3 regions of the Salinicoccus sp. RF5 genome follow, and region 1 is predicted to be linked to each of the others. Evidence: predicted binding sites of a transcription regulator. Region 1 holds the regulator's gene; each other region holds the start of a gene.
What was found. Region 1 encodes NrdR, which represses ribonucleotide reductase genes. Its sites were predicted from a motif close to AACACNATATATNGTGTT; they were not measured.
Positions count from the first base shown of each region.

Region 2: the regulator NrdR is predicted to act here: its motif matches at 7,782-7,799, upstream of nrdD (anaerobic ribonucleoside-triphosphate reductase).
Region 3: the regulator NrdR is predicted to act here: its motif matches at 2,912-2,929, upstream of nrdI (class Ib ribonucleoside-diphosphate reductase assembly flavoprotein NrdI).

Region 1 covers NZ_JAJGRC010000001.1:168,790-179,514, forward strand. The annotation lists gene polA (DNA polymerase I) at 1-279, shown strand, start outside; gene mutM (bifunctional DNA-formamidopyrimidine glycosylase/DNA-(apurinic or apyrimidinic site) lyase) at 288-1,157, shown strand; gene coaE (dephospho-CoA kinase) at 1,162-1,752, shown strand; gene LLU09_RS01005 (glyceraldehyde-3-phosphate dehydrogenase) at 1,838-2,842, shown strand; gene nrdR (transcriptional regulator NrdR) at 2,934-3,407, shown strand; gene LLU09_RS01015 (replication initiation and membrane attachment family protein) at 3,391-4,719, shown strand; gene dnaI (primosomal protein DnaI) at 4,725-5,654, shown strand; gene thrS (threonine--tRNA ligase) at 5,959-7,887, shown strand; gene infC (translation initiation factor IF-3) at 8,111-8,641, shown strand; gene rpmI (50S ribosomal protein L35) at 8,661-8,861, shown strand; gene rplT (50S ribosomal protein L20) at 8,886-9,245, shown strand; gene LLU09_RS01045 (hypothetical protein) at 9,290-9,559, opposite strand; gene LLU09_RS01050 (M42 family metallopeptidase) at 9,714-10,725, shown strand, end outside.
Region 2 covers NZ_JAJGRC010000004.1:99,272-109,996, forward strand. The annotation lists gene LLU09_RS11355 (antibiotic biosynthesis monooxygenase family protein) at 1-245, opposite strand, end outside; gene LLU09_RS11360 (glycine zipper domain-containing protein) at 280-468, opposite strand; gene LLU09_RS11365 (antibiotic biosynthesis monooxygenase) at 621-947, shown strand; gene LLU09_RS11370 (LysE/ArgO family amino acid transporter) at 1,049-1,666, shown strand; gene LLU09_RS11375 (MATE family efflux transporter) at 1,712-3,058, shown strand; gene LLU09_RS12705 (TIGR04104 family putative zinc finger protein) at 3,115-3,423, opposite strand; gene pflB (formate C-acetyltransferase) at 3,601-5,850, shown strand; gene pflA (pyruvate formate-lyase-activating protein) at 5,879-6,634, shown strand; gene LLU09_RS11395 (aldo/keto reductase) at 6,749-7,681, shown strand; gene nrdD (anaerobic ribonucleoside-triphosphate reductase) at 7,844-9,688, shown strand; gene nrdG (anaerobic ribonucleoside-triphosphate reductase activating protein) at 9,688-10,215, shown strand; gene LLU09_RS11410 (NADP-dependent oxidoreductase) at 10,254-10,725, opposite strand, start outside.
Region 3 covers NZ_JAJGRC010000001.1:1,215,648-1,226,372, reverse strand. The annotation lists gene recQ (DNA helicase RecQ) at 1-1,769, shown strand, start outside; gene LLU09_RS06360 (DMT family transporter) at 1,800-2,663, opposite strand; gene nrdI (class Ib ribonucleoside-diphosphate reductase assembly flavoprotein NrdI) at 3,035-3,442, shown strand; gene nrdE (class 1b ribonucleoside-diphosphate reductase subunit alpha) at 3,405-5,510, shown strand; gene nrdF (class 1b ribonucleoside-diphosphate reductase subunit beta) at 5,543-6,517, shown strand; FMN riboswitch at 6,644-6,784, shown strand; gene ribD (bifunctional diaminohydroxyphosphoribosylaminopyrimidine deaminase/5-amino-6-(5-phosphoribosylamino)uracil reductase RibD) at 6,937-7,971, shown strand; gene LLU09_RS06335 (riboflavin synthase) at 7,977-8,618, shown strand; gene ribB (3,4-dihydroxy-2-butanone-4-phosphate synthase) at 8,611-9,783, shown strand; gene ribH (6,7-dimethyl-8-ribityllumazine synthase) at 9,797-10,261, shown strand; gene LLU09_RS06320 (FixH family protein) at 10,396-10,725, shown strand, end outside.

The DNA of each region.
Region 1 (10,725 bases):
AGCTTTGCAGAACGGACGGCCATGAACTCTCCGATACAGGGGAGTGCGGCAGATATCATCAAACTCGCCATGGTCAAGTACGAACAATCGGAAGCAGCACAGAAATTCAATGCCGAATTGTTGCTCCAGATCCACGATGAACTGATTTTTGACATTCCGAGAGATGAAGTGGAAGATTTTATCCCGGTCATCAAGGAAATCATGGAGAATGCGATGGAACTTCGTGTTCCTCTTAAAGTGGATTATGGTTATGGCAATGACTGGTATGAAGTAAAGTAGGTGGAGAAATGCCGGAATTACCGGAAGTTGAGCTGGTCCGGCGGGCGCTTGAGAAGGAAGTGGAGGGCGCCTCGATTGAAGCGGTCGCCTTTTCCGACTTCGTGAACAAGGGGCACGCAACCAGCCGAAAGACGATCATAAAGCAGGATTTGGATACATTCCACAGCAATGTCAGTGGAGCGACAATAAGGAAAGTGGGCAGACGTGGAAAATACCTATACTTCATCATGGAGAAATCCGATGAAATTTTCCACATGGTCTCGCATCTGGGCATGTCCGGTGCCTTCTTTGTCACAGACTCCATTGAAGCCATTGCGGACAGGAATTACAGGAAGCATTGGCAGGTCGCCTTCAGGCTTGAGGACGGGCGGACTCTGTCATATTGCGACATCAGAAGATTCGGGGAGATGTTGACCGTGGGCAGAATGGGTGATTTCCCGCCATTCGAACGCATGGCAGTCGAATACACACACCCTGACAGCCTGGTCGATTTCATCGACAGGGCGCGGGCCCCGGCCAACAGGAACAAGGCGATCAAAGCCGTAATCATGGATAGTGCGGTCATTCCGGGTGTCGGAAATATCTATGCATCAGAGGCTCTTTTTACTTCAGGGATACTGCCGACGAGAAAAGCCGGAAACATCTCAGTCAAGCGGCTGATGGCACTTCATAAGGCAATTGCCGATGTGTTCGACCTCTCCATAGAGAACGGCGGCTCGACCATCTCGGACTACCGGGGTGTGTCGGGGGAGAAGGGGAGCATGCAGGACCGTTTCCATATCTATCAGAAGAAATCCTGTTCCTCGTGTGGCGGACCGGTCAAGACTAAAACGATCGCAACACGGAACACATTCTACTGTACCAAATGCCAGAGGTGATATAATGAATTATATAATCGGTCTGACGGGCGGAATTGCCAGCGGCAAATCCACTGCCTCGGACTATATCAGATCAAAAGGGTATCCGGTCCTCGATGCGGATACCTATGCGAAGAAGGCAACCGCCAAAGGCGGTCCCGCATATCAGGGGATCATCGATCATTTCGGCGCAGAACTCCTGCAGGATGACGGGGAGATCGACCGGCGGAAACTGGGGGCCATCGTCTTCAATGATGACGGAGAGAGGAAGGTCCTGAACCAGCTGGTGCATCCGGAAGTGCGGCGGATGATGGATGAGGACAAGGAACGGCTGGCCGAATCGGGCCATGTATTCCTCGATATCCCGCTGCTTTTCGAAAATGGACTGGACCGTCAATGTGACATCACATTGACGGTATATGTGGATCAGGAGACACAGATTGAAAGGCTGATGGAAAGGAACGGGTTCTCCCATTCCGAAGCCCTGTCCAGGATAAACAGTCAGATGCCGCTTTCCGAGAAGCGTGACAGAAGTGATGAAGTACTTGACAACAGTGGTTCAAAAAATGAGCTGTATGCGCAGATTGAAGATTTTTTGGCGAACATTGAAAAGTAGACAATTTATACTAAATACTCCTTTTAATCAAAAATCAATATGTTATACTAATTATTGAAAAGTATAGCATAAAGGGGCTAATGTCATGAAAAAAGTAGCAATCAACGGTCTTGGAAGAATAGGAAGAATGGTGTTCCGCATTGCGGCCGCTTCCGATGAATTGGAACTTGTAGCAGTCAATGCCAGCTATCCGGCAGAAACGCTTGCGCATCTTCTCAATTATGACACTACCCATGGCAAGTGGGAAAAGCATGTGGAGGCGAAGGAAGGCAAGCTCGTCATAGATGGCAGCGAAGTTCAGATCACCAATGAAAGAAACCCTGAAAACCTGCCGTGGGAATCCATGGGTGTGGACCTTGTCATAGAGGCGACAGGCGCATTCAACCATGGCGACAAAGCCATAGCCCATGTCAAGGCGGGCGCAAAGAAAGTACTGCTTACTGCACCGGCGAAAGGCGGAGAAGTGCAGACGGTCGTACTTGGCGTCAATGATGAGGCCCTCGACCTCAATACATATGATGTATTCTCAAATGCTTCATGCACTACGAACTGTCTGGCACCGGTCGCAAAGGTGCTCGATGATGAGTACGGCATCAACAACGGCCTTATGACTACGGTCCATGCCTATACAAATGATCAGAAGAACATAGATAACCCACACAAGGACTTGAGAAGGGCGCGGTCTTGCGGAGACAACATCATCCCGACTTCGACCGGAGCGGCAAAGGCCCTCGGTGTCGTGCTGCCCCAGCTGAATGGCAAACTCCATGGTCTGGCCCTCCGCGTTCCGGTATCCAATGTGTCCCTTGTGGACCTGGTCGTCGACCTGGACAAGCCGGTCACCAAAGAGGAGCTGAATGCAACGTTTGAAAAGCATGCAGAGGGGCCGCTCAAAGGCATACTCGGTGTTACAGACGAGCCGCTCGTATCGAGCGACTTCAATACAGACAGCAGAAGCTCCATCATCGATTCCTCCCTCACCATGGTCATGGATGACAGGAAAGTGAAGGTGCTTGCGTGGTACGACAATGAGTGGGGATACTCCACACGTGTCGTCGAACTTGCTGAAAAGATTGTTTCGGAAATATAAATGATTTTTAAAAGAAGAAACTCCTGTTTCTTCTTTTTTTATTCCTGATATATTATAATGGTATACTAATCCCGGGAAGTGAGGTGGTCATATGAGATGTCCAAACTGCCAGCATACGAGTTCCAGAGTGGTCGATTCCAGGCATACGGATGAGCTGTCCGCCATCCGCAGACGCAGGGAATGTGAGGAGTGCGGTTTCAGGTTCACCACTTTTGAACGCATGGAACTGTCTCCGCTCGTCGTAGTAAAAAAAGATGGCAATCGAGAAGTCTTCAGTCGGGACAAGCTCATGGACGGACTGCTCAGAGCATGTGAGAAGCGTCCGATTCCATACGAAGCATTGGAAAAAACGACTGCACGCATAGAATCTGCGCTCAGAAACCTGAACAAGCCAGAGATATCAAGCAATGAAATTGGTGAATTTGTGATGAAGGAATTGATTACACTGGACCAGGTGGCCTATGTCAGGTTCGCTTCGGTCTATAAGGAATTCAAGGATATCGACCAGTTGATGGATACACTGAAGCACCTCGCCAAAGGCAGGGATGATGATGAACTTCAATGAACGTCTGAAACCGAATACCGAGTTCATGATCTATAACCCCTCCGATTTTGAAAAGTCCCACCTGAATGTGCTGAATGAACTCTACCTCCCCCTCATCCATCAGGATGCTGCGATGGCATACATCTATCTGCAGGAATCCTCCCTGCATCACGGGACGCTCGAGATCAGGTTCCATAAGGAGATCATGGATGAACTGAACATGCCCCTGTCCACATTTTCTGCGCTTCTGGAAAAATTGGAGGGCATCGGCCTCATAAGGTCCTTCGTCTCCAACGAGGAGCACGATGACCTGTTCATCTATGAACTGCTCCTTCCGCTTACCCCGGAGGACTTCTTCAAGGATCCCATGCTGAGCCTGTACCTGTACAGCCATATCGGTCCGAATGCATACAAGAAGAAGAAGGAGCGGCTGACATATCCGATGAAGCCGAAGAACATCACCGAGGTGACGCGGAAGTTCACTGAAGTGTTTCAGGCAGGGAGCGGCGAGGGATTCACCGTACCCGATGCCTCCTTCAAGAGGGAGAATGTCTCCGCCGGGCCGAACCTTGATATCGAAGACTTCGACTTTGATGTACTCTTCACACACTTGAAGGGCACGAAGATCGACAGGTCCTTCTTCACAAGGGAAGTCAGGATGCTGATTGTGAAATTGAGTGTGCTATTCAACCTGAATGCATATGATGTGAAGCAGATTCTGCTGTCATCGACGACACAATATGCCGGCATCGATATGGAGCAGCTGAAATACGAGGCGAGAAGGTACTATCAGAAGGAGAGCCGGGGGAAACTCCCGGCGATATCAAAACCCCAGGTGGCAGAGAGGGAGACGGAGCAGGATTCCTATATCGACCGGCTCGAGTCGATCAGTCCGCTTGATAGGCTGAACGACATCAGGAACAATCAGCCAAGCGACAACGACCTCAAACTTGTGACCGATATCATCGCCAGGACCAGCCTGCCGAACGGGGTGATCAACCTCCTGCTTGAATATGTCTATCAGCAGAAGAACGGGGACCTCGGGTACAATTATACGATGAAGATCGCAAGGGACTGGGAGGACAAGGGAATCCGTTCCGCCAAGGAGGCCTACCAGTCCATAATGGACTACAGGAAACAAATGAATGCAAAGCGCAAAGGACCGAAAGACCGCCAGGGTGAACGCAAGCCATCCTGGATGGACGGCGGCCGGAAGCGGGCTGAAAAGAAAGAAGCGGAGCAGCCTGCGCCCCGGAAGGAAGCTGTCCAGAAGACGGCCAAGGACGATCCTGAGATCCAGAAAATGATAGACGACTTTAGAAAGTCCAGGTGATATGAATGGAACCCATCAACCAGTTCTTGAAGAACTCGAAAAAAATAAAAGATAATAACGACAAACTCTATGACTCCCTGATCCAGCACCCGAGGATCATAGAGCTGATAGAGAACAGTGATTTCGAAATCACCCGTTCGATGATCCGGAACGACCTGCTTCAGTTGAAGCGGTACACCGAACAGTCGCTGGCATGCGAGAAGTGCAGCTCACTTGGTGAATGCATCAACCACCCGCAGGGATATGTCCCATCCATTGATGTCAGAGGCGGAAGGATCCATATCATCTATTCCCCATGTCCGACAAAGATCAAAGATGATGCATTCCGCGAAAAGGAGAAGATGATCGAATCCTACCATGTGCCGAAGGATGTCAAGGATGCGACATTCGAGACGGTGTTCCTCGATCCGGATTCGAACAGGCAGGAGATCATCAAGCGCGCCATCGGCACAAGCAAGAAGATCATCGAAGGCATCGATACGAAGGGGCTCTATATACACGGCAGCTTCGGCATCGGCAAATCCTACCTGCTCGGATGCATCGCCAATGAACTGAAGGACCAGTCGGTGTCCTCGATCATCGTCTATGTGCCTGAAATCATCCGCGACCTGAAGGCAGGGTTCAAGGATGGAACGACGGACAAGAAGTTCAACACCATCAAGAACGCGCAGGTGCTCATGCTGGATGACCTCGGTGCGGAGGATGTGACCCCGTGGGTGCGGGACGAAATCATTACCGGTATACTGCATCACCGTATGGTGGAAGGGCTGCCGACCTTCGTCAGCTCCAACTATTCCATCGAGGAGCTGGAGTACCGCTACAGCAGGACGAGGGAGAACGGCATCGAGGAGACCAAGGCGCGCCGTATGACGGAGCGGCTCCGGGCGCTGTGTGAGGAAGTGCAGCTTGAAGGCAGCAACTACAGGAACAATTGATGCTTGATTAATGGATGTCCCTAAAGTATAATCTATGTATAATTTCATTAATTAAATTCCAAGGACAATACTTTTTCTCGTCTGTTCAAAGAGAGTGCATGAATGGTGGGACATGCATAACAGACCGTCTGAGTTACTCCCTTGATATATGCTGGCTAATACCCAGACGGATCGGACCGTTATTTCCGGCTGAAGGCAGGTCCCGGACCTGCAAATCAGGGTGGTACCGCGGTGAAAGTCGCCCCTCTATCAGAGGGGCGACTTTTTTATTAAAATAAACCAATAATTGGAAAGGGTGGAGAAGATGAGCGGAATAGAAATCAAATTCCCGGACGGGAATGCCAAAAGTTTCGATGAAGGTGTAACAGCTGAGGAGATAGCACACTCGATCAGCCCGGGCCTCAGGAAGGCGGCACTTGCTGCGAAGATTGATGGTGAGATGTACGATCTGAGGCGTCCGATCGAATCGGACAGTGATATAGAACTGATCACGAACAAGAATGAAGAGGGTCTGGAGGTACTGCGCCACTCCACTGCGCACCTCATGGCCCAGGCGCTCAAGCGCCTCTACGGCGATGTGAAATTCGGTGTCGGCCCCGTCATCGAAGAGGGCTTCTACTACGACTTTGATATGGAAGAGAAGATCTCCTCCGATGACTTCGATAAGATCGAGAAGGAAATGAAGAAGATCGTCGACGAGAATGTCGAAATCGAGCGCCGTGAACTCTCAAGGGACGAGGCGAAGGAGCTTTTCAAGGATGATCCCTACAAGCTCGAGCTCATCGATGCGATTCCGGAAGATGAGACGGTGACCGTCTATTCACAGGGCGAATTCACGGATCTGTGCCGCGGTGTGCATGTACCGTCGACATCGAAGATCAAGTCGTTCAAGCTGCTGTCTACAGCCGGCGCCTACTGGCGCGGTGACAGCGACAACAAGATGCTCCAGCGGATATACGGCACTGCCTTCTTCGACAAGAAGGATCTGAAGGCATACCTCAACCTGCTAGAGGAGAGGAAGGAGCGCGACCACAGGAAGATCGGCCGGGACATGGAGCTCTTTCAGAACAATCAGCTGATCGGGGCAGGGCTGCCGCTGTGGCTGCCGAATGGTGCGACGATCCGCCGTGAGATCGAGCGCTACATCGTGGATAAGGAGATTGCGCTCGGCTACGATCATGTCTATACACCGGTGATGGCCAACGTGGACCTCTACAAGACGAGCGGCCACTGGGAACACTACCAGGATGACATGTTCCCGCCGATGGACATGAACGGTGAGGAGCTGGTGCTCCGTCCGATGAACTGTCCGCACCACATGATGATCTACAAATCAAGCAAGCACTCCTACAGGGAACTGCCGATACGCATTGCGGAACTCGGCATGATGCACCGCTATGAAGCGAGTGGGGCGGTCAGCGGCCTGCAGCGTGTACGGGGGATGACGCTCAACGATGCCCATGTGTTCGTGCGCCCGGACCAGATTAAGGAAGAGTTCAAGCGTGTGGTCCAACTGATCATCGATGTGTATGAAGATTTCGGCTTCGAGAACTATTCATTCCGTCTGAGCTACCGCGACCCTGAAGATACGGAGAAATATTTCGATGACGATGAAATGTGGAACAAGGCGGAGTCCATGCTGAAGGAAGCGGTCGATGAAATGGCGCTCGACTATACTGAGGCTGACGGGGAAGCGGCGTTCTATGGTCCGAAACTCGATGTCCAGGTACAGACGGCGCTCGGCAAGGAGGAGACGCTGTCCACAGTGCAGCTCGACTTCCTGCTCCCTGAGAGGTTCGATCTGACATATACGGGCAGTGACGGGGAACTGCATCGTCCTGTCGTCATCCACCGTGGTGTCGTCTCCACGATGGAACGTTTCGTTGCATTCCTGACAGAGGAGTACAAGGGAGCCTTCCCGCTCTGGCTTGCGCCACAGCAGGTGGAGATCATACCGGTCAACCTAGACCTGCATTATGATTACGCAAGAGCCCTTAAAGATGAGATGAAGAGCCATGGCATCCGTGTCAACATCGATGACAGGAACGAAAAGATGGGCTACAAGATCAGGGAGGCGCAGATGAGGAAGGTGCCTTATCAAGTCGTCATCGGCGACAGGGAGATTGAAGAGAACCAGGTCAACGTCAGGAAGTATGGGGAGAAGGACCAGAACACCTTCGACCGGGATGACTTCATATGGCAGATCGTGGATGAAATCAGGCTGAAGAAATAGATGCTTGACATTCACGGTACAAACGTGTAGTATATTAAGAGTTGATAAGAACGGACAAGAAGAAGCTCCCGCTTCTCACCCGCAAGCGTCCAATGTGGCAGCGACCGGGTTTGTACAGTGAGAATGGAATGCAGAGTGCCAGGCACTTCTGCATGTATCTCAATGCTGGTTGGCGGGCGCATAATGTGCCCGCCCTTTTTGTTCGTCTTCAAAATTTATGGAGGTGTCAAAGATAGCAAAAGACCAAACTTTAATCAATGACAGGATTCGTGCCAAAGAAGTGCGCCTTATTGGACAGGATGGTTCCCAGCTTGGAATCAAATCCAAAAAGGATGCACAGGAAATGGCAGACCGTGTAGAACTTGATCTTGTACTCGTTGCACCAAACGCAAAGCCGCCGGTCGCACGCATCATGGACTACGGCAAGTACAGATACGAACAGCAGCGTAAAGAGAAGGAAGCACGCAAAAAACAGAAAGTGGTCAACGTCAAGGAAATCAGACTTTCCCCGACAATCGAAGACCATGATTTCAACACCAAGTTGAAAAATGCCAAGAAATTCCTGGCAAAAGAAGACAAGGTGAAGGTTTCAATCCGATTCCGCGGCCGTGCAATCACGCACAAGGACATCGGACGCAAAGTATTGGAGCGGTTCGCAGACGAACTTTCCGAAGTTGCAACAGTTGAACAGAGACCGAAGATGGAAGGTCGTTCAATGTTCCTCGTGGTTGCCCCAATCACTGAAAACAAATAATAATCCGGAGGTTAGACCCATGCCAAAAATGAAAACTCACAAAGGTTACGCCAAACGTGTAAAGCGTACTGGAACAGGTAAATTCAAACGCAACAGCGCGTTCACTTCCCACCTGTTCGCCAACAAATCCACTAAACAGAAACGTCACCTGAGGAAAGCATCCCTAGTGGCTAAAGCTGACCAGAAGCGCATCAAAAAACTACTATCATACGTAAAATAATCGAACGATTAAGGAGGAGCACACATGGCACGTGTTAAGAATGGTTTGACGTCCCGTAAAAGACGTAAAAGAGTATTGAAGCAGGCAAAAGGATATTTCGGTGCGAAGCGCACTCTCTATAGAACAGCAAAACAGCAGGTTATCAAATCCGGTCAGTATGCATACCGTGACCGCCGTCAGACAAAACGCGAATTCCGCAAGCTTTGGATTGCGCGTATCAATGCAGCAGCCCGCCAGAATGGCATGAGCTACAGTCGTCTGATGAACGGCCTGAAGACTGCCGGCATCGACATCAACAGAAAAATGCTTTCAGAAATCGCCATTTCTGATGAAAAGGCATTTGCTGAAATCGTCAGCCAGGCTAAAAATGCTCTGGAAAAATAAGCATGAATCAAAAAGGAGCCACTCATAGAGGAGTGGCTCCTTTTTTAGATATGTCCGGAGAGTTCCTCGAGCAGCGGCTCGGAGAATTCAAAATAACATTCCTTCTGCTCCTTGTTCTCATCGTCCGGCTTCTGTTCCGGGACGATATCCAGCCGGATCAGTTTTTCCCCTTCATCAAAGAACGGGAGGGTCTGATCGGCATATTCATCGGTAAGTCTGTTATAGAGGCCCACTGCCTTGTCGTCTTCATAAGTGCTGCTCTTCACCAGCACTTCCTGACCGGATTCTTCCACTTTTGATATCGTAATATTCATCAAGGTAACGCCTCCTAGAGTGTTTCTATATTTCTATCTATATTGATGATATCAACTTATCTGAAATATGTGTATCAATATGGATTATATTACGGAAACTGAAATAGTTTATGGTAGAATGGAATTATCTTAATAAAAGACAAGGAGATTGATTATGGACAAGCAGCTTCAAATGATGAAAAGCCTTACGGATGCCCATGGCATTTCCGGTTTTGAGTATGATGTGAAGAAAGTGATGCAGGGATACCTCGAGCCCGTGAGTGATGAACTCGTACAGGATAACTTGGGCGGAATCTTCGGCAAGCGCAATGCCAAAGAAGGATCGCGCACACTGCTCATCGGCGGCCACCTTGATGAGATCGGCTTTATGGTCACAAGGATTGATGACGAGGGATTCATCCGCTTCACGCCGATCGGCGGATGGTGGAACCAGGTCATGCTTTCACAGAGGATGAACGTCGTGACCGAATCAGGTGTACTGACGGGTGTCATCGGCTCCAAGCCGCCCCACGTGCTCTCCCAGGAAGCGCGCAAGAAGCCTGTGGATATGAAGGACATGTTCATCGACATCGGTGTCGCTTCGAAAGAGGAGGCGGAAGAAGCGGGTGTGAAAGTTGGCGACATGATTACGCCGCATTGTGACTTCACAGAAATGGCCAACAAGGATTATCTGCTGGCGAAGGCATGGGACAACAGGTTCGGCTGTGGTGTCGCGATCGAAGTGCTCGAATCACTGAAGGATGAAGATGTGAACATCAATGTTGTCAGTGGTGCGACAGTGCAGGAGGAAGTCGGTCTCCGCGGTGCGAAGGTCGCTGCGAACAAAGTGAAGCCGGACCTTGCGATTGCAGTGGATGTCGGCATCTCCTGGGATACGCCGGGCATGAGCGAAAAGGATGGCACCGGCAAGATGGGGGACGGTCCGCTCGTGCTTCTGCTTGACGGCTCCAATATCGGACATGTCGGCTTCAGAAGGCATGTCGAGCAGCTGGCCAAGGATAAGGATATTCCGGTACAGTGGTCTGCCATCACAGGCGGCGGCACCGACTCAGGCGCCTTCCACGTCTCCAACGAAGGGGTACCTTCCATCTCGATCGGGGTGCCGCTCAGATACATGCACTCCAACGTTTCCATATTGAACCGCAATGACTACAATAATGCGGTGC
Region 2 (10,725 bases), on a different contig from region 1:
ACACGAATGGCCTTGAAGCCATCGACTGTGGACAAATTCGATTGCCGATTCAGGAAGCGTGCTTCAAAGGGCGATTCCATGCCGTCGTTGACATAGATGTTATTCAGTACACAGTACCCCTTGTTCTCCACTGCCCCACTGCTTTCAATGACAGTATAATGGGTTTCTTCAGACCCATGCTGGACTGCTGCCTTTTCCTCTTCCAGAATGATTTGATATTTTCCTTCTGCATCTTTAAGGATCATGCTGCCACCTCTGTATTCTCATTAGTTTTTTGTGCTATTTCTTCCCGTGGTTCATGTTCGTAAGTACAGCTCCGAGAACTACACCGAATGCACTGCCGAAAGCGACGCCCATCGCAGCTTCATCCATCGCAACACCAACGGCGGTGCCGATACCTGCACCGAGTGCAATACCGACCCCTACGTAGGATGCATTCTTCTTTTCTTCTTCCGGCTTTTTATTCATGGAAATCATCCCCTTCGATTCCAGATATAAAGCGTGCTGTTCATACTGATCATACCATATTTCAATGAAGGTTTATTCTGTAAGCGCCCCGGGCATCCATGATATATTTGATGGGAAGAGATGGTTCAAATCACAAGGAGGTCTATAATCTTATGATCAAAGCAGTGAATGAGATACGTGTCAAAAAGGGAAGGGTGGATGAAGTGGCACCCAGGTTCTCGACGGCCAAATCGGTCCATACTTTCGATGGGTTCATCCTCATGGAAGTATTGATAAAGGAGAATACGGGTGAATATGATGTCATCGAAGTATGTACGACATGGGAAGACCATGCGAGCTTCGATGCCTGGAGGGAAAGCCGTGCGACGAAGAAGGCGCATGCCTCCGGCGGATCTGAAGAAAAATCGGAAGACAACCCGATCCTTGGAGCTGAACTTTCCATTTATGAAGTGTTCGTTCAGCATCATCCGGAAAAGTAGGTAGAGATTGAAATATGGTCATGAGAGCCATTCCACGATATAATGGAATGGCTTTTTTCAATTTCCTGGGCAATAATAATCAGAAGTGAAGGAGAATGGATATGACTGCTGCACTGCTTCATGGCATTATACTGGCATTTGGACTGATACTCCCCCTCGGGGCACAGAACGTATTTGTCTTCAATCAGGGTGCATCTCAGCCGAGACTGCGGGGAGCGATTCCGGTCATCATTACTGCAGGATTGTGTGATACACTGCTGATTCTGCTTGCTGTACTGGGCGTTTCGGTCATAGTCCTGACAATGCCGGTCCTGCAGACGGTCATCTTCTCTCTTGGCATCATCTTCCTGCTGTATATGGGATGGTCGATCTGGAAGAGCGATCCGGCGAGCCTCAATCAGAAGGAGGCGGCGATGTCCATGCAGAAGCAGATCCTGTTCGCCATGTCCGTTTCACTGCTCAATCCACATGCCATCATAGATACAATTGGCGTCATCGGTACAAGCTCACTCAGTTATGAAGGGCTGGAGAAGATGGCTTTCACCACAGCCTGCATCGTCATTTCCTGGATGTGGTTCATCGGGCTTGCTGTAGTGGGAAGGGCGGTGGGAAACTTCGATACAAAGGGTGTCTTCTTGAATGCCCTCAATAAGATTTCTGCAGTCATCATATGGGGTGTGGCGTTATACTTGGCGATACAACTGTATAATGGCATATAAACGACACATCAATTACTTATCATCATATAAATAGAAGGTGTAATAATGGCACATAACCAGCAGGATTTCACACGTGGACCGATACTCAAGTCGCTAATCATATTTTCCGGACCGATCATGCTGACAAACCTGCTGCAGACCTCCTTCCAGATTGTGGACAGCCTTTGGGTCGGGAACATACTTGGTGCATCGGCACTCGGGGCGGTCGCTGTTGCAACGACGATACTGATTACGGTCCTATCATTCATACTGGGGCTCAACAACGCTGCACTCACCATACTCTCCCAGCAGTACGGCAAAAAGAATGAAGCGGGATTCAGGTCCTATCTCAATGCATTCATCGTTACGATGACAAGCATGGCGCTGGTATTCGGAATCATCGGTTTCGTCTTCGCGGAACAGTTGCTGCTGCTGATCGGAACACCGGAAGACCTGCTCGGTCAGGCAAGAATCTACCTGCAGATCAGCTTCCTGAGCATGTTCTTTCTTTTTGCATACAACTTCATGAATACAGTCCTCAGGGCAGTCGGTGACAGCAAGACACCTCTTCGTGTCGTACTTGTTGCCGTCATACTGAATGCGGCGCTGGCCCCGGTCTTCCTGATCGGCTTCGGGATGGGTATAGAGGGTGCCGCAGTATCGACGGTCGCCTCCCAGGGCATCGCTTTCCTCTACAGCGTCTACTACTCGGTGAAGCACAACCTGATTCCTTTCACAAAGCCAAAGCTGCCTTCCAGTAAGGAAGTCCGCCTGATCTTCAATCTTGGTGTTCCTGCCGGGTTGCAGATGGCCGTCATCCATGCGGGTGTCGCCGCCATCCTCAGTGTGGTCACCCAGTTCGGCGGGCAGACGGTGGCGGGCTTCAGTGCCGCCCAGCGACTCGACAGTCTGATCATGCTGCCTGCAATGGCACTCGGTACTGCAGTGAACAGCATGGCCGGGCAGAACATCGGAATCAACGACTGGGCACGTGTCAGGCAGATCGCGAAAAATGCCGCCCTCTATAATTTCGGACTCATGGTGGCCGTCGCAGTCTTCGTCATCATCTTTGCGGAATTCGGCATGCGCCTCTTCATAGAGGATGAGGAAGCGGTGCAGTTTGGGGCCCGGTACTTGCGTATCGTCGCGCTCTGCTATCCATTCCTTGGACTGAACTTCGTCCTCAATGGCATCGTGCGTGCTTCCGGAGCGATGTACCAGGTGCTTGCACTGAACATCATTTCCTTCTGGATATTGCGGTACCCATTGACCGCCCTGTTCGCCTCCCAGTTTGGAGAGGTGGGCATCGGTATCGGCATGGGCATGAGTTTCATACTCAGCAGCGCATTTGCATTCGCCTACTACAATTTCGGCGGCTGGAGGCACAAGCAGCTGTTTGGAGAAAGTGGATAGTGTTCATGGATATACAGAAAGCTGCCTCCAGGGGCAGCTTTTTTGTTCTCTTAAAATTATACATTCCAAAAATCCTCATCATCCTTATCGGTGAGTTCAAAGGTGTGGATCTGCAAGAACAGTCCGGCTGCGAACGTTATGGTGAAGACAGCCAGAAATACAATCCAGGATGCATTAAAGAAGCTGGGCAGGAAAAATAACAGAAGCATGAGAAAGGTAATCAGGCTGCTTTTCTTCCTGTAACTGTTGGTCAGGTACTGTGCTTCCCCACAATGGGGGCATGGCATCCCCCTATCCAATGAGAAAGATTTCCTCAACTTCTCTTTGAAAGTCCATTGTGTGCCGCAATTTGTGCATCGTGTCATAACGAGGCCTCCTGTGGATTTTAATTGATTGTCTCATATTTCCAGAAAGCTCTACAAATGGATAAATCAATATCGACGCAGAATCGACACAACTTTTTTATAATTATATGTGAATTAATTCACGATAATGATATACTTTACTTGTGATATATTGAACAATCATTTGGAGGGATGTTCATGTTGAAGGAAAAAGTTCAAAGAACAGATGCATGGGAAGGTTTCAGAGAAGGACGCTGGAACAGGAAAGTGGATGTCAGGGAATTCATCCAGCTGAACTATACATTGTATGAAGGAACGGATGAATTTCTGTCAGGCCCGACGGAAGCGACGGAACGCCTGTGGAAGCAGGTGCTGGAATTGTCCAAAGAAGAACGCGAACGTGGCGGCATGTGGGACATGGATACGAAGACCGTATCGACGATCACTTCCCATGATGCGGGTTACCTGGATGAGAAGCTGGAAACGATTGTAGGGGTGCAGACGGATGCCCCATTCAAACGCTCCATGCAGCCATTCGGCGGCATCCGTATGGCGAAAGCGGCATGCGAAGCTTATGGCTATGAGCTCGACAAGGAGACGGAGAGCATATTCACCGACTACCGCAAGACGCATAACCAGGGTGTATTCGATGCCTATTCGAAGGAGATGCTGGCATGCCGCAAGGCGGGCATCATTACAGGACTGCCTGATGCATACGGCCGCGGACGCATCATCGGAGATTACCGGAGAGTGGCGCTTTACGGCATAGATTTCCTCATGAAGGAGAAGAAGGATGAATTCGACAGCATGACGACCGTCATGACGGAAGATGTCATCCGTCTGCGTGAGGAGATGTCGGAACAGTATCGTGCACTGGGTGAATTGAAAGCACTCGGGGAAATATATGGCTTCGACCTCAGCCGTCCGGCACAAGATTTCAGGGAAGCGGTCCAGTGGACATATCTTGCCTATCTTGCAGCGGTCAAAGAACAGAACGGTGCTGCTATGAGTCTGGGCCGTACGTCGACTTTCCTCGACATCTACGCAGAACGCGATCTTGCAGCGGGTGTTGCGACTGAAGAAGAGGTGCAGGAGATCATCGATCACTTCATCATGAAGCTCCGTCTTGTAAAGTTCGCCCGTACACCGGACTATAACGAGCTGTTCTCGGGAGATCCGACATGGGTGACGGAATCCATTGGCGGCGTCGGCATCGACGGCCGGGCACTTGTGACGAAAAACTCATTCCGTTTCCTGCATTCACTCGACAATCTTGGACCGGCACCGGAGCCGAACCTCACAGTACTGTGGTCGGAACAGCTGCCGGCGAACTTCAAGACCTATTGTGCAAAAATGAGCATCAAGACAAGCTCCATCCAATACGAGAATGATGATCTGATGCGGGAGAGCTATGGTGATGACTACGGCATCGCATGCTGTGTGTCCGCAATGAGAATCGGGAAGCAGATGCAGTTCTTCGGCGCCCGTGCGAACCTGGCCAAGACCCTGCTCTACGCAATCAATGGCGGAAGGGATGAAAAATCCGGCGTCCAGGTCGCTCCTGGGTTCTCGCCTGTCACTTCTGAAGTGCTTGATTATGGTGAAGTGGATAGGAAATTCGACGAAATGATGGAATGGCTCGCTGGAGTCTACATCAATTCCCTGAATGTCATCCACTATATGCACGATAAGTACAGCTACGAAAGGATTGAGATGGCGCTGCATGATACAGATGTCCACCGTACGATGGCGACAGGCATCGCAGGACTGTCGGTCGTTGCCGATTCACTGTCGGCCATCAAGTACGCCACAGTGAAACCGATCCGCAATGAAGAAGGTGTCGCCGTCGACTTTGAAGTTGAAGGCGATTATCCGAAGTACGGCAATAATGATGCGCGGGTCGACGACATCGCAATCGAACTCGTGGAACGCTTCATGACGAAACTGAGGAAGCATAGGACATACCGCGACTCGGAGCATACCATGAGCGTCCTCACCATCACCTCAAATGTCGTCTACGGCAAGAAGACCGGCAATACACCGGATGGACGAAAAGCCGGTGAACCTTTTGCGCCGGGTGCGAACCCGATGCATGGGCGGGATCAGAAAGGGGCGCTCGCTTCCCTCTCTTCCGTCGCCAAACTGCCGTACGACAGCTGCAGGGACGGCATCTCAAACACATTCAGCATCGTACCTAAATCCCTTGGCAAGGAAGAGCGGATACAGGAACTGAACCTGGTCGGCATCCTTGATGGCTACGCCATGCAGCACGGCCACCACCTGAACATCAACGTGTTCAACAGGGAGACGCTGATTGATGCCATGGATCACCCGGAAGAATATCCACAGCTGACCATCCGGGTATCCGGATATGCCGTGAACTTCATCAAACTGACGCGCGAGCAGCAGCTCGATGTCATCGCACGTACATTCCACGAAAGAATGTAGAAATCATTAAAAGAGGCAGGGGTTTATTATGATCAAAGGGAATCTTCATTCTGTAGAAAGTCTCGGCACGCTCGACGGACCTGGTCTGCGCTACGTATTGTTTACACAGGGATGTGTGCTCAGGTGCCTGTTCTGCCATAATCCGGATACTTGGAAGACACGGGGCGCCGCAAGAGTGGTGACGGCAGAGGAGATGGTCGAGGAGATCAGACCCTATATCCCCTACTTCAAAGCTTCAGGCGGGGGCGTTACAGTAAGCGGGGGAGAACCGCTTCTCCAGCTGCCTTTTCTGACCGAACTGTTCAAACTGCTGAAGGCTGAAGGGATCCATACATGCATCGATACTTCAGCAGGATGCGCAAATGATTCGAAAACTTTCATGGAAGGCATGGAGGCGCTCCTCAAATACACTGACCTCATACTCCTCGACTTGAAGCATATAGACAATGAAAAGCATATCCGCCTGACGAAGCGCCCGAATACCCATATACTCAAATTTGCAGAAATGCTGGCGGCGCATCATCAGCCTGTCTGGATCAGGCATGTCCTCGTTCCGGGCCTGACAGATGATGCGGAGGACCTCATCAATCTCGGCAGATTCATCAATTCACTGGATAATGTCGAGAAGTTCGAAATCCTCCCTTATCATCAGCTCGGTGTCCACAAATGGCAGGCACTCGGCGTCCCCTATGAATTGAATGATGTAGACCCTCCAAGTGATGTGGATGTCGAGGCGGCCTACCAGCTTGTGGACTTCAAGGGACTGACACCCGTAACTGCATGACAAGATCCAGAAAGCCGGAACCCAGTGTTCCGGCTTTTTTCTGAGCACTGGAGTTGAATAAGGCATACCTGATGACTATGATTGGGGTGGAAACCCATTAAAGGAGTGTTTGTAATGACACAGCATGTTGAGCTTGGAAAATCAGGAATCAAAGTACATCCGATTGCGCTTGGTGCCAATGCAGTCGGTGGACACAACCTGTATAAGAACCTCGATGAAGAGGAAGGCCGCCAGGTGGTCAGGGACGCCATCGATGCCGGTGTCACTCTGATTGATACAGCCCATATGTATGGGCCGAAACGTTCCGAGGAGCTGATTGGTGAGGTGCTGAAGGAATACAGGCGTGAGGATGTCGTGGTGGCGACAAAGGCTGCCCATCGGATGGATGAAGATGGCAATACGACCCTCGACAATTCACCGGAGTTCCTCAAGCAGGCGGTGGATGAAGCATTAGAGCGTCTGCAGACGGACTACATCGATCTCTTCTACATCCATTCTCCGGATGAGGAGACGCCGAAGGATAAAGCGGTTCAGGCACTTGCGGAATTGAAGGAAGCGGGCAAGATACGTGCCATCGGTGTCTCCAACTTCTCCTTTGAACAGCTGAAGGAAGCCGATAAGGACGGTCATGTGGATGTCTATCAGGGTCAGTACAACCTGCTCGACCGCTCTGCCGAGGAGGATCTGCTGAAATATACGGCAGAGCATCAGATTACCTTCATTCCATACTTCCCGCTGGCTGCAGGGCTCCTCGCAGGCAAATATGACGAGAATACGAAGTTCGAGGATCTCCGGGCGAACCTGCCCTTCTATAAGGAGGACCAGTTCAGGGAAAACTTGAAGAAAGTCGATCAGCTCAAGGAAATTGCGGCTGAAAAAGGGGAAGAAGTCGCCCATATCGTCCTGGCCTTCTATTTGACCCGCCCTTCTGTCGATGTCCTCATTCCGGGAGCCAAGAATGGTGAACAGATCAGGTCCAACATCAAAGCGGCGGAAGTTGAACTGACGCAATCTGATATAGAAAAAATAGACGGTATATTTGCCTAATGAAAAATGCGTCTTCCGATGGGAAGACGTATTTTTTATGTTTCAATAATCCTTCATATCTTTTTGTCGGAAATTAGACAATGCATTCGAAAGATCTAAAAAGACAATATATTGTGTTAGCTTTCTGTATGAAGCACAATATATAGCGTCTGGAGTGATCTTATGAATACATTGGATAATGACATTGCACAACTGCTGGAGTTCGACCCATCGATTGTGCATGAGAATGCGAACAAGGACAGCAGAACCTTCAACACTTTCAGGGATTTGATCGCCGGTGTCGTCGCCAAATCATTTGCATTGGAGCGGATGCTGCCGGAACATGTCGCAAAAGCACACGCTGAAGGGGATATACATTTTCATGACCTTGACTACCATCCCTTCCAGCCGATGACGAACTGCTGCCTGATCGATATAAAGGGAATGCTTGCGAAGGGATTCCAGATGGGCAATGCGAAAGTGGTCTCCCCAAAGTCGATACAGACGGCAACAGCACAGATTGTACAGATCATCGCGAATGTCTCCAGCAGCCAATATGGAGGCTGTACAGTAGACCGGATAGATGAAGTGTTGAGCGCCTATGCAGAGAAGAACGAAGTGCATCATCGTGCTGTAGCGCAGGAATACGTGCAGGAGGACAAGATTGAAGCATATGTGGAAGCACGTGTGAAGAAAGACGTAAAAGATGCCATACAGAGCCTTGAGTATGAGATCAATACCCTCTACACGTCAAATGGGCAGACGCCTTTCGTCACAATCGGTTTCGGCCTTGGTACCGACAAATACAGCAGGTATATCCAGCGTGCGATACTCAATACGCGTATCGAAGGCATCGGTGATCAGAAGTTCACGGCGATCTTCCCGAAATTGGTCTTCTCCATCCGAAAGGGTGTCAACTTCTTTCCGGAGGATCCGAATTACGACATCAAACAGCTGGCCCTGGAATGCTCTGCGAAACGGATGTATCCGGATATCCTGAACTATGACAGGACTGTGGAGCTGCTCGGTGATTTCAAGGCACCGATGGGCTGCCGTTCATTCCTCCCGAGCTGGCAGGATGCGTCCGGCACCTTCATCAACAGTGGACGCGCAAACCTGGGTGTCGTCACGCTCAATGTACCAAGGATCGCGATTGAATCTGGCGGGGATGAAGCCACCTTCTGGGAGATTTTCCATGAGAAGATGTGGCTGATGCATGATGCCCTACTGAGCAGGGTCGAACGTCTCAAATCGGTAGTCAGCGACAACGCTCCGATCCTTTATAAGAGCGGCGCTTTCGGCATCCGGCTTGAACCGGGTGAGGATGTGATGGATGTTTTTAGAAATAAGCGTTGTACACTGTCGATGGGATATATAGGCCTTTATGAAGCGGCGACGGTATTCTACGGGCCGGATTGGGAGAGCGACCCACGGGCCAAGGCGTTCACAATTGAAATACTGAAGGAGATGAAACAGTACCAGCTGGAATGGACAGAGGATTATGATATATTCTTCAGCGTGTACGGTACACCGAGTGAATCTCTGACAGATCGTTTCTGCCGCCTGGATCAGAAGCGGTTTGGCGATATCGAGCATATAACGGATAAGGGATACTACCAGAACTCATTCCACTATGATGTCCGTAAGGATATAACGCCGTTTGAGAAGATCGAATTTGAAAAGGACTACCCTGAAATTGCGAGTGGCGGCTTCATCCACTACTGCGAGTATCCGAAGATGACGCATAACCTCAAAGCTCTGGAAGCGGTTTGGGATTATTCCTATGACAAAGTAGGATACCTGGGCACCAATACACCGATCGACCACTGCTATGAATGCCACTATGATGGTGACTTCGAAACGACGGAAAATGGATTCAGATGCCCGAACTGCGGCAATCAGGATCCTGATACCGTTGATGTCGTCAAACGCACATGCGGCTACCTGGGCAATCCTGTAAACCGACCGACGATCGAGGGGCGGCATAAGGAAATCAAGGCCCGTGTCAAGCATATGAGTGATTCATGATGCAGGCTTTGAAGATCTATGAAGGACGTCATCATCTTGCCAAAGTGGAGCCGCGCAGCTTCGTCGATGGTGAGGGGGTGCGATGCAGCATCTATCTCTCAGGCTGCCCTTTCAGCTGCCCGGGATGCTATAACCTTCACGCCCAAAGGTTCACGTACGGTGAATTATGTACGGAAGATGCGATAGAAGACATCCTTGCATACTGCGAAGCGGACTATATTGAGGGGCTCAGCATCTTGGGCGGCGAGCCTTTCTGCAATATGGCCCTTGCGACTGAAATCATCAGCCGGTTCCGTGCCCGTTTTGAAAGGACAAAGTCGATTTGGGTCTGGAGCGGGTTCATGTTCGAATATCTGGTAAATGATCCAAGGCGGCACCTGATGCTTAAAGAGGTGGATGTACTGGTCGACGGCCCTTTCGTAGACCGGCTCTACCGGCCTAACATCCCTTTTCGCGGGTCACTCAATCAAAGGGTCATCGATGTCCCCCACTCTTTGGAAAGTGGGACAGTAATGGATTATGGTTAAAGCAAAAGAAGACGCACCGAGGGGTGCGTCTTCTTTGTCTATCCTTCTATTTTCACTACCTGTTTGCCCAGGTTCTTGCCTTCGAAGAGATTCCTGAAGGCACCCGGAATGTTTTCGAATCCTTCTTCCACAGTCACTTCCGTGTGGATTCTGCCTTCCTGCACCCATTCGGCAAGCTGTCTGCCTGCAGACTCGAAGTCATCTGCATAATTGCCGACGATGAATCCCTGCATCAACGCCTGCGTCTTGACGAGGATCCATTGGATGCGCGGTCCGATGTCATCCTCCCTGTTGTTGTAGCTGGAGATGGTACCGCATACCGGTACACGGGCAAATGTGTTCAGGTGCTCGAGCACGACATCAGAGACCTCTCCGCCGACGTTCTCAAAGTAGACGTCGACACCGTCAGGCACTGCAGCTTCAAATGTCTCAGCAAAATCATCCGCCTTATAATCGACACCGGCATCAAAACCGAGGGTCTCAGTCAGATAGTTGACCTTCTCTTCTCCG
Region 3 (10,725 bases), 1.0 Mb from region 1:
ATTTTGGATTTGAAAATTTCAGACCTAAGCAAAAGGAAATCATAGAATCGGTCGTAAGCGGCCACAATACTCTGGGAGTATTGCCGACAGGGTCCGGGAAGTCGCTCTGTTTCCAAGTGCCGGGGTTGGAAATGGACGGCCTGACGCTTGTCATTTCCCCGTTGATCTCATTGATGCGGGATCAGGTGGAAACATTGAATGCGCAGAGCATTCCAGCCGCCTATTTGAATTCAACCTTGAAGAAGAAGGAAATAGACGCTGTGATGTCCGGTCTTGAATCGGGCCGTTACCAGTTCCTCTACGTGGCGCCGGAGCGGTTCAATAACGAGGAGTTCAGACAGCTGATCAGCAGGCTCGATGTTTCACTGATTGCATTCGACGAGGCACACTGCATTTCGAAGTGGGGCCATGACTTCCGGCCGAGCTACCAGAACATCATACCTGTATTGAAGGAACTCGTGCCGGAAGCGATCACGGTCGGGCTGACCGCCACAGCAACAGAGGAGGTCCAGGAGAACATCCAGGAGCTCCTCGACATCGAAGGGGCACGTGTCTACAGCACAAGTGTAGCGCGGGATAATCTGCATCTCAGCGTCAACCCGACATACCAGCGTGAGCAGTTCATAGAATCCTACATCAAAGATCGTCCCGGCGCTCCCGGCATCGTCTATGCGGCTACACGCGCAGAGGTGGAAAAGATATCCCTCCATCTCGAGGAACATGGGATTGAAAATGTCATCTATCACGGCGGCCTCGGCAAAGAGGAGAGGAACCGCAATCAGCGTTTGTTCATTACAGGGGAAGTGGACATCGCTGTGGCGACGAATGCCTTCGGCATGGGGATAGACAAGGCGGACATCCGGTTCATCATTCACCACAACCTGCCGGGCGACCTCGAAAGCTACTATCAGGAAATCGGACGTGCCGGACGGGACGGGAAGACCAGTGAATGCATCCTGCTGTCGAGCCCGCGGGACGTCAACCTCCACCAGTTCTTCATAGACCGTTCAAGCTCGACCGAGCAGTATAAGGACCACATGCGGGCGAAGCTCGACAGGATGATCCAGTACAACCGGACGAACAAATGTCTGAGCAGCTTCATCATCAAGTACTTTGATGCCGATGAATATGTGGTCGAGTGCGGACAGTGTTCGAACTGTCTGAATCCGGAGCGCACCTATGACATGACACTGGAGGCGAAGCTTGTCTTGAACCTTCTGGCACAGAGCGAGATGCCTGTGACGAAGGAGCAGGCCATCCAGATACTGCGGGGTGAATCGGCCGAAAACATCCTTGCCTTCAACCTCGACACTCTGAGCGCCTTCGGCACGATGGAGAGCTATCTGACGAGCGAACTCAACCATATACTGGAGGAGCTCATCTACAGGGGCTATGTCCATCTGAGGGATGAGCAGCTCTATATCGTCGACCGGAGCAGGAAAGTGATGAATGGGTCGGCCACACTCCACACCGTTCCTTTCAGGAGATACTTCAATGAAAAGGTGGACATCAGCACAGCATCCTCTCCGAATGAGATACTGTATGAAAAACTCGTGGAGACAAGACGCCGCCTTGCCGAAAGGCATGATGTGGAGGAAACATCCATATTCACGGACAACGTCCTCAGGGATTTTGCCAAAAAAGTTCCCGAAACCAAGCAGGATATGGTGCATATCCAGGGAGTCGGGAACTATAAGCTGAAGCACTACTGTCCAGAATTTCTGGAAACGATCAACGCCTACAAGAAGCAGACGACTGAAATGGAATGACTCAAGCCGGCCTTTGGCCGGCTATTATAGTTACATTGTGGAATGCTTCGGCGGCCTGTTCTTCATGAACATGTAGAAGCTGGCTGCAAAGATGATGATATAGCCGAAGATGGACAGCATGTCCGGCACTTCATTGAAGAAGACGATGCTGAAGATTGCCGTGTAGAGTATTGTGGAATAGAAGAATATGGATATCTCCTTGGCTGGTGCAAAACTGTATGCGATGGTCAGGCCAAACTGGCCGAAAGCTGCGCACAGGCCGGAGAAGACGAGCATCCAGAATTGCGAGGCGGTCATCGGTTCAAACTGCCAGATGAAGAAGGGCAGCAGGACAACCGAGGAGAAGAAGGAGAAATAGAAGACGACCGTGTAGAACTTCTCCCGGCTCCCGAGCACCCTGAGCACAGTATAGGCGCCAGCTGCCAACAGGGCACCGAGTACGCCGACCACGGCATACAGCGTCTCACTCGACATTGAGGGCTTGATGATGAAGACGGCGCCGATGAAGGCGATGATGATTGCGATCATCTGATATTTCCGTATGTATTCCTTAAGGAATATGGCGCATAGTATTATGGTGAAGAAGGGGCTCAATTTGTTGAGGATGTCCGCATCACTCAGCACCATCCTGTCGATTGCGAAAAAGTTGAGTACGACTCCGAGTACACCGAAGGTCGAACGCAGTATGAGCAGCCCCTGGTTCTCCCTGCGGCCAAAAAGTTTCTCCCTGTAGTATAATGCGAGGGAGAGGGCGGCGAGCATCGCCACAAAGTTCCTGAAGAATGCCTTCTGGACCGTCGGCAGATCTCCGCTGTATTTTACAAGCAGGGCCATCAGGCTGAACCCGAGGGATGAAATGAGAAGGGCGATGATGCCTTTCGTCGTATTGTTCATTTTAAGAAACAACTCCATGATAAAATTTTTGGTGAAATTTTTATTTCACAGTTATATGCAGAGAGAGTTTTACCAAAAAATTTTTGGTCGAATTTTTGCTATAGTATAACATACATATGATGCGACTTCGTCTATATTTAAGTGATATTATTCCCAATGAAATGTCTTATTATGCCATTGATAATTCTGGATGATTATGTCATTATAGAACGTGCAATACACATATATTGTGTGTAAATTTTCCGTAGGACACAATATATAGTGTTTACCAGCTTTAAGAAGCGTGTAAAGAGATAATAGATGCAACCATGATTGTCGGACGGGAGTTCGATTATTTTATTTTGCAGGAGAAGGAATGGGGAGGCGATGGCATGATGATTGCATTCTATTCCATGACGGGGAATACCAGGCGCTTCATCAGGAACGCACAGGTGGCGGAGCAGTATGATACTTACGAAATCAATGCTTCAAACAGCAGCGAGCGGATTCGGGAGCCCTTCATACTCGTTACCGGGACCTACGGCTTCGGCGGAGTGCCGGATGAAGTGAAGACGTTTCTTGAAGTGAACCACGAATTGATGGTGGGTGTCGCCTCAAGCGGCAACCGGAACTGGGGGAACAACTTTGCACGTGCCGGAGAGCATATCAGTGACGAATACGGAGTACCATTGCTGATGAAGTTTGAGCTTCATGGAAACCAGAAAGACAGAGAAGAATTCATTGAAAAGGCAGGGGCTATGCATGAAAGTCTTGGACGAAAAGAAATACAACCATATTGAACTGAATAACGAAGTGACGAAGCGCGATGAAACAGGTTTTTATCAGCTGCATAAGGATCAGGAGGCACTGGCCGTCTTCATGGAGGAGGTCAAGGACAAGACCATCCATTTCGACAGCGAGCTCGAACGTCTGCACTACCTTGTGGACAATGATTTCTATTATGACCTCTTCGCAGAGTATTCCGATGAGGATGTAATGGACATCGTCACATACGCGGACAGTATCCCATTCCAGTTCAAGAGCTATATGGCAGCGAGCAAGTTCTTCAAGGACTATACATTGAAGACGAACGACAAGAAGCAGTACCTCGAGGACTACAAGCAGCACGTGGTGATCGTGAGCCTCTACCTGGCGAAAGGCAACAAGGAACAGGCAAAACGCTTCATCCTGTCGATGATCGAACAGCGCTACCAGCCTGCGACACCGACATTCCTGAATGCAGGACGCGCACGCCGCGGTGAAATGGTCTCCTGCTTCCTGCTTGAAGTCGATGACAGCCTGAATTCAATCAACTACATCGATTCCACAGCCAAGCAGCTTTCCAAGATCGGTGGCGGGGTGGCAATCAACCTGTCCAAACTGCGTGCCCGTGGAGAAGCGATAAAAGGCATCGAAGGCGTCGCCAAAGGTGTACTGCCGGTCGCCAAGGCGCTCGAAGGCGGATTCGGCTATGCCGATCAGCTGGGCCAGAGACCAGGCGCAGGTGCTGTCTACCTGAACATCTTCCACTATGATCTTCCAGAATTCCTGGATACGAAGAAAGTGAATGCGGATGAAGATATCCGCCTTGCGACGATCTCCACCGGACTCGTCGTGCCATCCAAGTTCTTCGACCTGGCCAAAAACAACGATCCGTTCTATCTGTTCGCACCGCATACGGTCGAACGCGAATACGGCCAGTCTCTGGATGATATGAATCTCGACGAGATGTACGATGAACTCGTCGCAAACGACAAGGTGAAGAAACGTGAGATGGATGCACGCGAGATGCTCAATACGATTGCACAGACACAGCTGCAGTCCGGCTATCCGTACATCATGTTCAAGGACAATGCCAATAAGGTCCACCCGCTGAAGGATATCGGACAGATCAAAATCAGCAACCTCTGTACCGAGATCTTCCAGCTTCAGGAGACATCCACAATCAATGACTACGGTACGGATGATGAAATCCGCCGTGACATCTCCTGCAACCTGGGCTCACTGAACATCGCCAATGTAATGGAGTCCGGCAAGGTGCGCGATTCCGTCCATGACGGCATAGAAGCATTGACCGTCGTCAGTGATGATACTGCAATCGCAAATGCGCCGGGCGTCAAGAAGGCGAATGATGAACTGCATTCCGTGGGCCTCGGGGCGATGAACCTCCACGGTTATCTCGCGAAGAACAAGATCAGCTATGAATCCGAAGAGGCGAGGGACTTTGCCAATGTCTTCTTCATGCTGCTCAACTTCTACTCCCTTGAGAAATCAATGCTGATCGCCAAGGAACGCGGAGAAACATTCAAGGATTTCGACAAGTCCGAATATGCGACAGGCAAATATTTCGAGCGTTACATTTCAGAAGCGGTGGAGCCGAAATCCGAAAAGGTTGCCGGCCTGTTCTCGAACATCCACATCCCAAGTCAGCAGGACTGGGAGGCACTGCGTGATGAAGTGATGGAAAATGGTCTGTTCCATGCATACCGTCTGGCAATTGCGCCGACACAGAGCATCTCCTATGTACAGAATGCGACAAGTTCCGTAATGCCGATTGTGGATACGATCGAGCGCCGGACATACGGCAATTCCGAAACATTCTATCCGATGCCGTTCCTTTCCCCGGAGACGATGTGGTACTACAAGAGTGCATTCAATACGGATCAGATGAAACTCCTCGATATGATTGCGACAATCCAGCAGCATATCGACCAGGGCATCAGCACAATCTTGTATGTGAACTCCGATATTTCCACAAGAGAATTGGCAAGACTGTATATATATGCGCACCATAAAGGGTTGAAATCCCTCTATTATACAAGGAACAAACTGCTCAGCGTAGAAGAATGCACAAGCTGTTCCATATAATATAATCGAGCGACGATAAAGGAGTCATTAAAATGATTGCAGTAAACTGGAATAAAGAAGACGACATGACGAATGTCTTTTGGCGTCAGAACATATCACAGATGTGGGTGGAATCGGAATTCAAGGTCTCCAAGGATCTGAGTTCATGGTCAAGCCTGACAGAAGATGAACAGGACACATTCAAAAAGGTCCTCGCGGGGCTCACAGGACTGGATACACACCAGGCCGATGACGGCATGCCGCTCATCATGCTCCATACGGACGACCTCCGTAAAAAAGCAGTGTACTCCTTCATGGGGATGATGGAACAGATTCATGCGAAGTCCTATTCCCATATATTCACGACACTTCTGTCGTCCAAGGACACGAATGAACTCCTGGATGTCTGGGTGATCGAAAACGAACAGCTCAAGTATAAGGCGGACAAGATAGTGGGATACTATCATAAGCTGTACGGCAAGGAAGCTTCCGTGTATGACCAGTACATGGCCCGTGTTGCCAGTGTATTCCTTGAATCCTTCCTATTCTATTCCGGGTTCTACTATCCACTCTACCTTGCCGGTCAGGGCAGGATGACTACAAGTGGCGAAATCATCAGGAAGATCCTTCTGGATGAATCCATCCACGGTGTGTTTACAGGCCTGGATGCACAATCCCTGAGGGGGGAACTCTCGGCTGAAGAAAAGGCGCAGGCGGACAAGGAGATGTATGAGCTGCTCAAAGCACTCTACGCCAATGAGGAAGTCTATACGAAAGACCTCTATGATAAACTTGGTCTGACGGAAGATGTCCTCAACTATATCCAGTACAATGCGAACAAGGCGCTCTCAAATCTCGGCTTCGATGCCTACTTTGAAGAGAAGTCATTCAACCCGATCATCGAAAATGCCCTCGATACGACAACGAAGAACCATGACTTCTTCAGCGTCAAAGGAGACGGCTATGTGATTGCACTGAATGTCGAGCCGATCCAGGATGAAGATTTCATCTTTGATGAGGTAAAATAGAAAAACTAGGCTTCAGATCCGAAATCATCGGAACTGAAGCCTTTTTATTTTTGTAATATAGGCAATTGTATTGACAATTCATATGAATGGCATATGATAGGAGTAGAGTTTTTCAACTGAATACAATCATTCTTTCGGGGCAGGGTGGAATTCCCAACCGGCGGTAAGCTTTAAAGCAAGCCCGCGACCTGCATCGTCTTTGACGGTGTGGCTGATCCAGTGGAAGTCTGGAGCCGACAGTGAGAGTCTGGATGGGAGAAAGAATTGCAGAGCCTATTATGAAGATGGGGCTATTTGTCATACCTTCATACAGTAGTGCTTATTCAGCATTGTCAGCAATGCTTATTTCTGCATACATTTTTACAGCGCCGATGGATATTTCTATTCATTGGCGCTTTTTATGTTCAGGAGGGAAAAACTTGAATCGATATATGAAGATGGCGCTCGATCTGGCCCGCATGACAGTGGGCCAGACGGGGAAGAACCCTGCAGTGGGCGCCGTCATAGTCAAAGAAGGAAAAGTGATCGGCATGGGGGCACATCTCGGCTACGGCAAGCCGCATGCAGAGCGGCAGGCATTATCGAGCTGCAGCGAGGATCCGGTGGGGGCGGACATCTATGTCACCCTCGAGCCGTGTTCACATCATGGCAAGACACCCCCATGCACGGAAGCAATCATGGAGGCCGGACTCAGCAACATCCATTACGGGGCCAAGGATTTGAACCCGAAGGTGAGCGGCCATCAAGTGCTTGCCGATGCTGGGCTGAATGTATTTCACCAGCCGGATGAAGCGATCGATCAGCTCTATGCACCTTTCTTCAGTCATCTGGAACGGCATCGTCCGAATGTGACTCTGAAATGCGCCATGAGCCTGGATGGTAAACTTGCACTCGATGATGGAACGAGCACATGGATTACAGGTGAAGCGGCACGGGCCGATGTCCACCAGGAACGGCATGTCCACGATGCGATACTCGTAGGTGGGGGCACACTTCTCCACGACGATCCGAAACTCACGGCTAGAATCGAAGGCGGCGGCAAATCGCCGGTGCCGGTGGTGATGGCCGGAGGTCATGTACTGCCGGGTGGGCTGAAGATATTTGAACACCCTAAACGGGCGATCATCTATACGACGAATGAAGCAAACTTGAAACATGACGGAATATGTGAAGTGAAAGTGGGGGAATGGTCCCCCGAAGCCATACTGGATGATCTTTATGGCAAAGGCATTTCCTCCCTTTTTGTGGAAGGGGGCGCACGCGTCCTGACTGCCTTCATAAATGAGGGACTGTACGACCGGATATTGACTTACGTTGCCCCGAAGATATTTGGTGAATCAAGACATACACTGTACAAGGAACAGCCTGCTTCGATGGAAACGGCGGTTCAGCTTGAAATGATTGATGTTGAAAAGCTCGGGTCTGACCTTAAATTAACTTATAGAAAGGCTTGAGCATAATGTTTACAGGAATTATCGAACAGATCGGCGAAGTGAAGATAGCGGAGGATACAGGCGCACATACGGTATTTGAAATTACTGCAGGTATTTTTGATGATCTGAGGCTTGGAGATTCGATCAGCGTGAATGGGACGTGCCTGACGGTGACTGACATTAAAGAAGGCAGTTTCACAGTCGAGATGGTCAACGAAACGAAGCGCATAACGAGCCTCGACAAGGTGGAAGCGGGCATGGGTGTCAATCTTGAACGGGCACTGACACTCTCCACAAGGCTTGGGGGGCATATCGTTTCCGGGCATGTGGACGGTACGGGAGAAATCACTTCCGTCGATGATGACGGCAGTGCCCAGGTCATGCATATCGCATGCCCTTCGTCATTGATGAAATATATGGTTAAGAAAGGATCTGTCGCAGTGGATGGCATCAGCCTCACACTGTTCGATGTCGATCTGGAAGCATCCGAAATCATCCTCAACCTGATTCCGGAGACGCAGGAGCGGACAACACTTGCACAAAAGGACAAGGGAGAGCGGGTCAATATCGAGGCGGATATGCTGATGAAGCATGTGGATCATCTGCTCCGCTCAGGAGGAACCTTGAATATCGGGGCGCTCGAGGAAGTGGGTGACCGCCATGTTTGATACGATAGAATCTGCAGTTGAAGATCTGAAGCAGGGAAAACTGATCATTGTCGTGGATGACGAAGATCGTGAAAATGAAGGCGACCTGGTAGGTATCGCAGAGTATATTACAGCCGATGAAGTGAACTTCATGGCCACCCACGGCCGCGGCCTGATCTGCACGCCGCTGACCGGTGAAATTGCAGAAAAGGCCGGACTCTCCCCGATGGTCAACAACAACAGCGATCCCCATGGGACAGCTTTTACGGCATCCATCGACCATGTCTCCACGACGACCGGCATCAGTGCCCATGAAAGGTATGACACGATCCGTGCGCTGTCGGAGGCGGGAGTGGAGCCTTCCGATTTCAATGCGCCCGGTCATATATTTCCGCTGGTCGCAAAGGATGGCGGGGTGCTTGAACGCATGGGGCACACCGAAGCATCGACGGACTTGGCCCGCCTGTCAGGGGCGGCACCAGTCGGAGTGATATGCGAAATCATGAATGATGACGGCACAATGGCACGTGTGGATGACCTTGAAATCTACAGGAAAAAGCATGGTCTCAAAATGATTACAATAGAGGACCTGAAGCGGCATATGCAGAAGTTCACAGGCGTTACACTGGAAAGCACCGTTCAGCTGCCGACGGATTATGGGCGGTTTAAGATGTATGGATTCGTGGACAACGACACGGGCAAGGAACATCTTGCGCTTGTCCATGGTGAGCTGAAGAACAATATGACGGTGAGGATCCACTCAGAATGCCTGACAGGCGACGTCTTCCACAGCCAGCGCTGCGACTGTGGGGAACAGCTGGAGCGTGCGATGCGCATCATCAGCGACCAGGATGGCATCATCCTCTACATGAGGCAGGAAGGCCGGGGCATCGGACTGATCAACAAGCTCAAAGCCTATGAACTGATCGAGCAGGGGTATGATACGGTAAGCGCAAACGAGCACCTCGGTTTCGATGCCGATCTGAGGAAGTATGATGTGGCGGCGGAAATGCTCCAGCATCTTGGACTGGATGAAGTGACACTGCTCAGCAACAACCCGAGAAAGATCAGGGGGCTCGAAGAGCAAGGCATCAAAGTGAACCGTCAGAGCCACATCGTTCAGGCCAATGTCGTCAATCAGGATTATTTGAAGACCAAAAAGGAAAAACTCGGACATCTGCTTTAGGAGGCATAAATATATGAATAGAATAGACACAAAATTGATTGGTACAGATCTTAAGATTGCCATTGTGGCAGGCAGATTCAATGACTTCATCACATCCCAGCTCGTCAGCGGGGCGGAAGGGGCGCTCATCAGCCACGATGTGGACACTGACGATATCGATCTCATCTACGTTCCAGGTGCATTTGAAATCCCGCTTGCAGCCAAGAAATTGGCGGAATCGGGCAAGTATGATGCGGTGGTGGCACTTGGATGTGTCATCCGCGGCAGTACGACGCATTACGATTATGTCTGCAATGAAGCCGCCAAGGGAATTTCCCAGGCCGGCCTCACTACAGGTATCCCGGTCATGTTCGGCATCATCACCACAGAAAATATCGAACAGGCAATCGAGCGCGCAGGCACCAAGGCAGGAAATAAGGGGGCAGAAACAGCAGTCGGGGCCATCGAGATGGCCAACCTCATGAAAAAGATAGGATGATCAGAAAGCTGATGAAAATCGGCTTTTCGTCATTTTTTCGACACAATGCTTTCAAACAAATGACAATTGGGGTGCAAACACGCTGTCCTATTCCGTGCTATGATTTCATATATCAAATAAAAGGAGCAATAACCATGAAATCAAAATTTTTTATGTTTGCAATGATGCTGGGCCTTGCCTTCCTCACGGCATGTGGCAATGGCGGGGAGACGGAGGATGACATGAACCATGACAACCCGAGCGAGGATGAAGTGCATGCACTCGAAGTCGACCTGGAAGCACCGGAGAGTGCTGAAGTTGGCGAGACAGTCGAATTCAGCGCCCATGTCCATTCGAATGGCGAGGATATCACGGATGCAGACAAGGTGATGTACGAAGTGCTGCAGGGGGAGGAAAGCCTTGAGAAGATAGAGGCGGAGCATGATCAGAATGGCGTCTATTCAATCGAGTATACATTCGAAGAA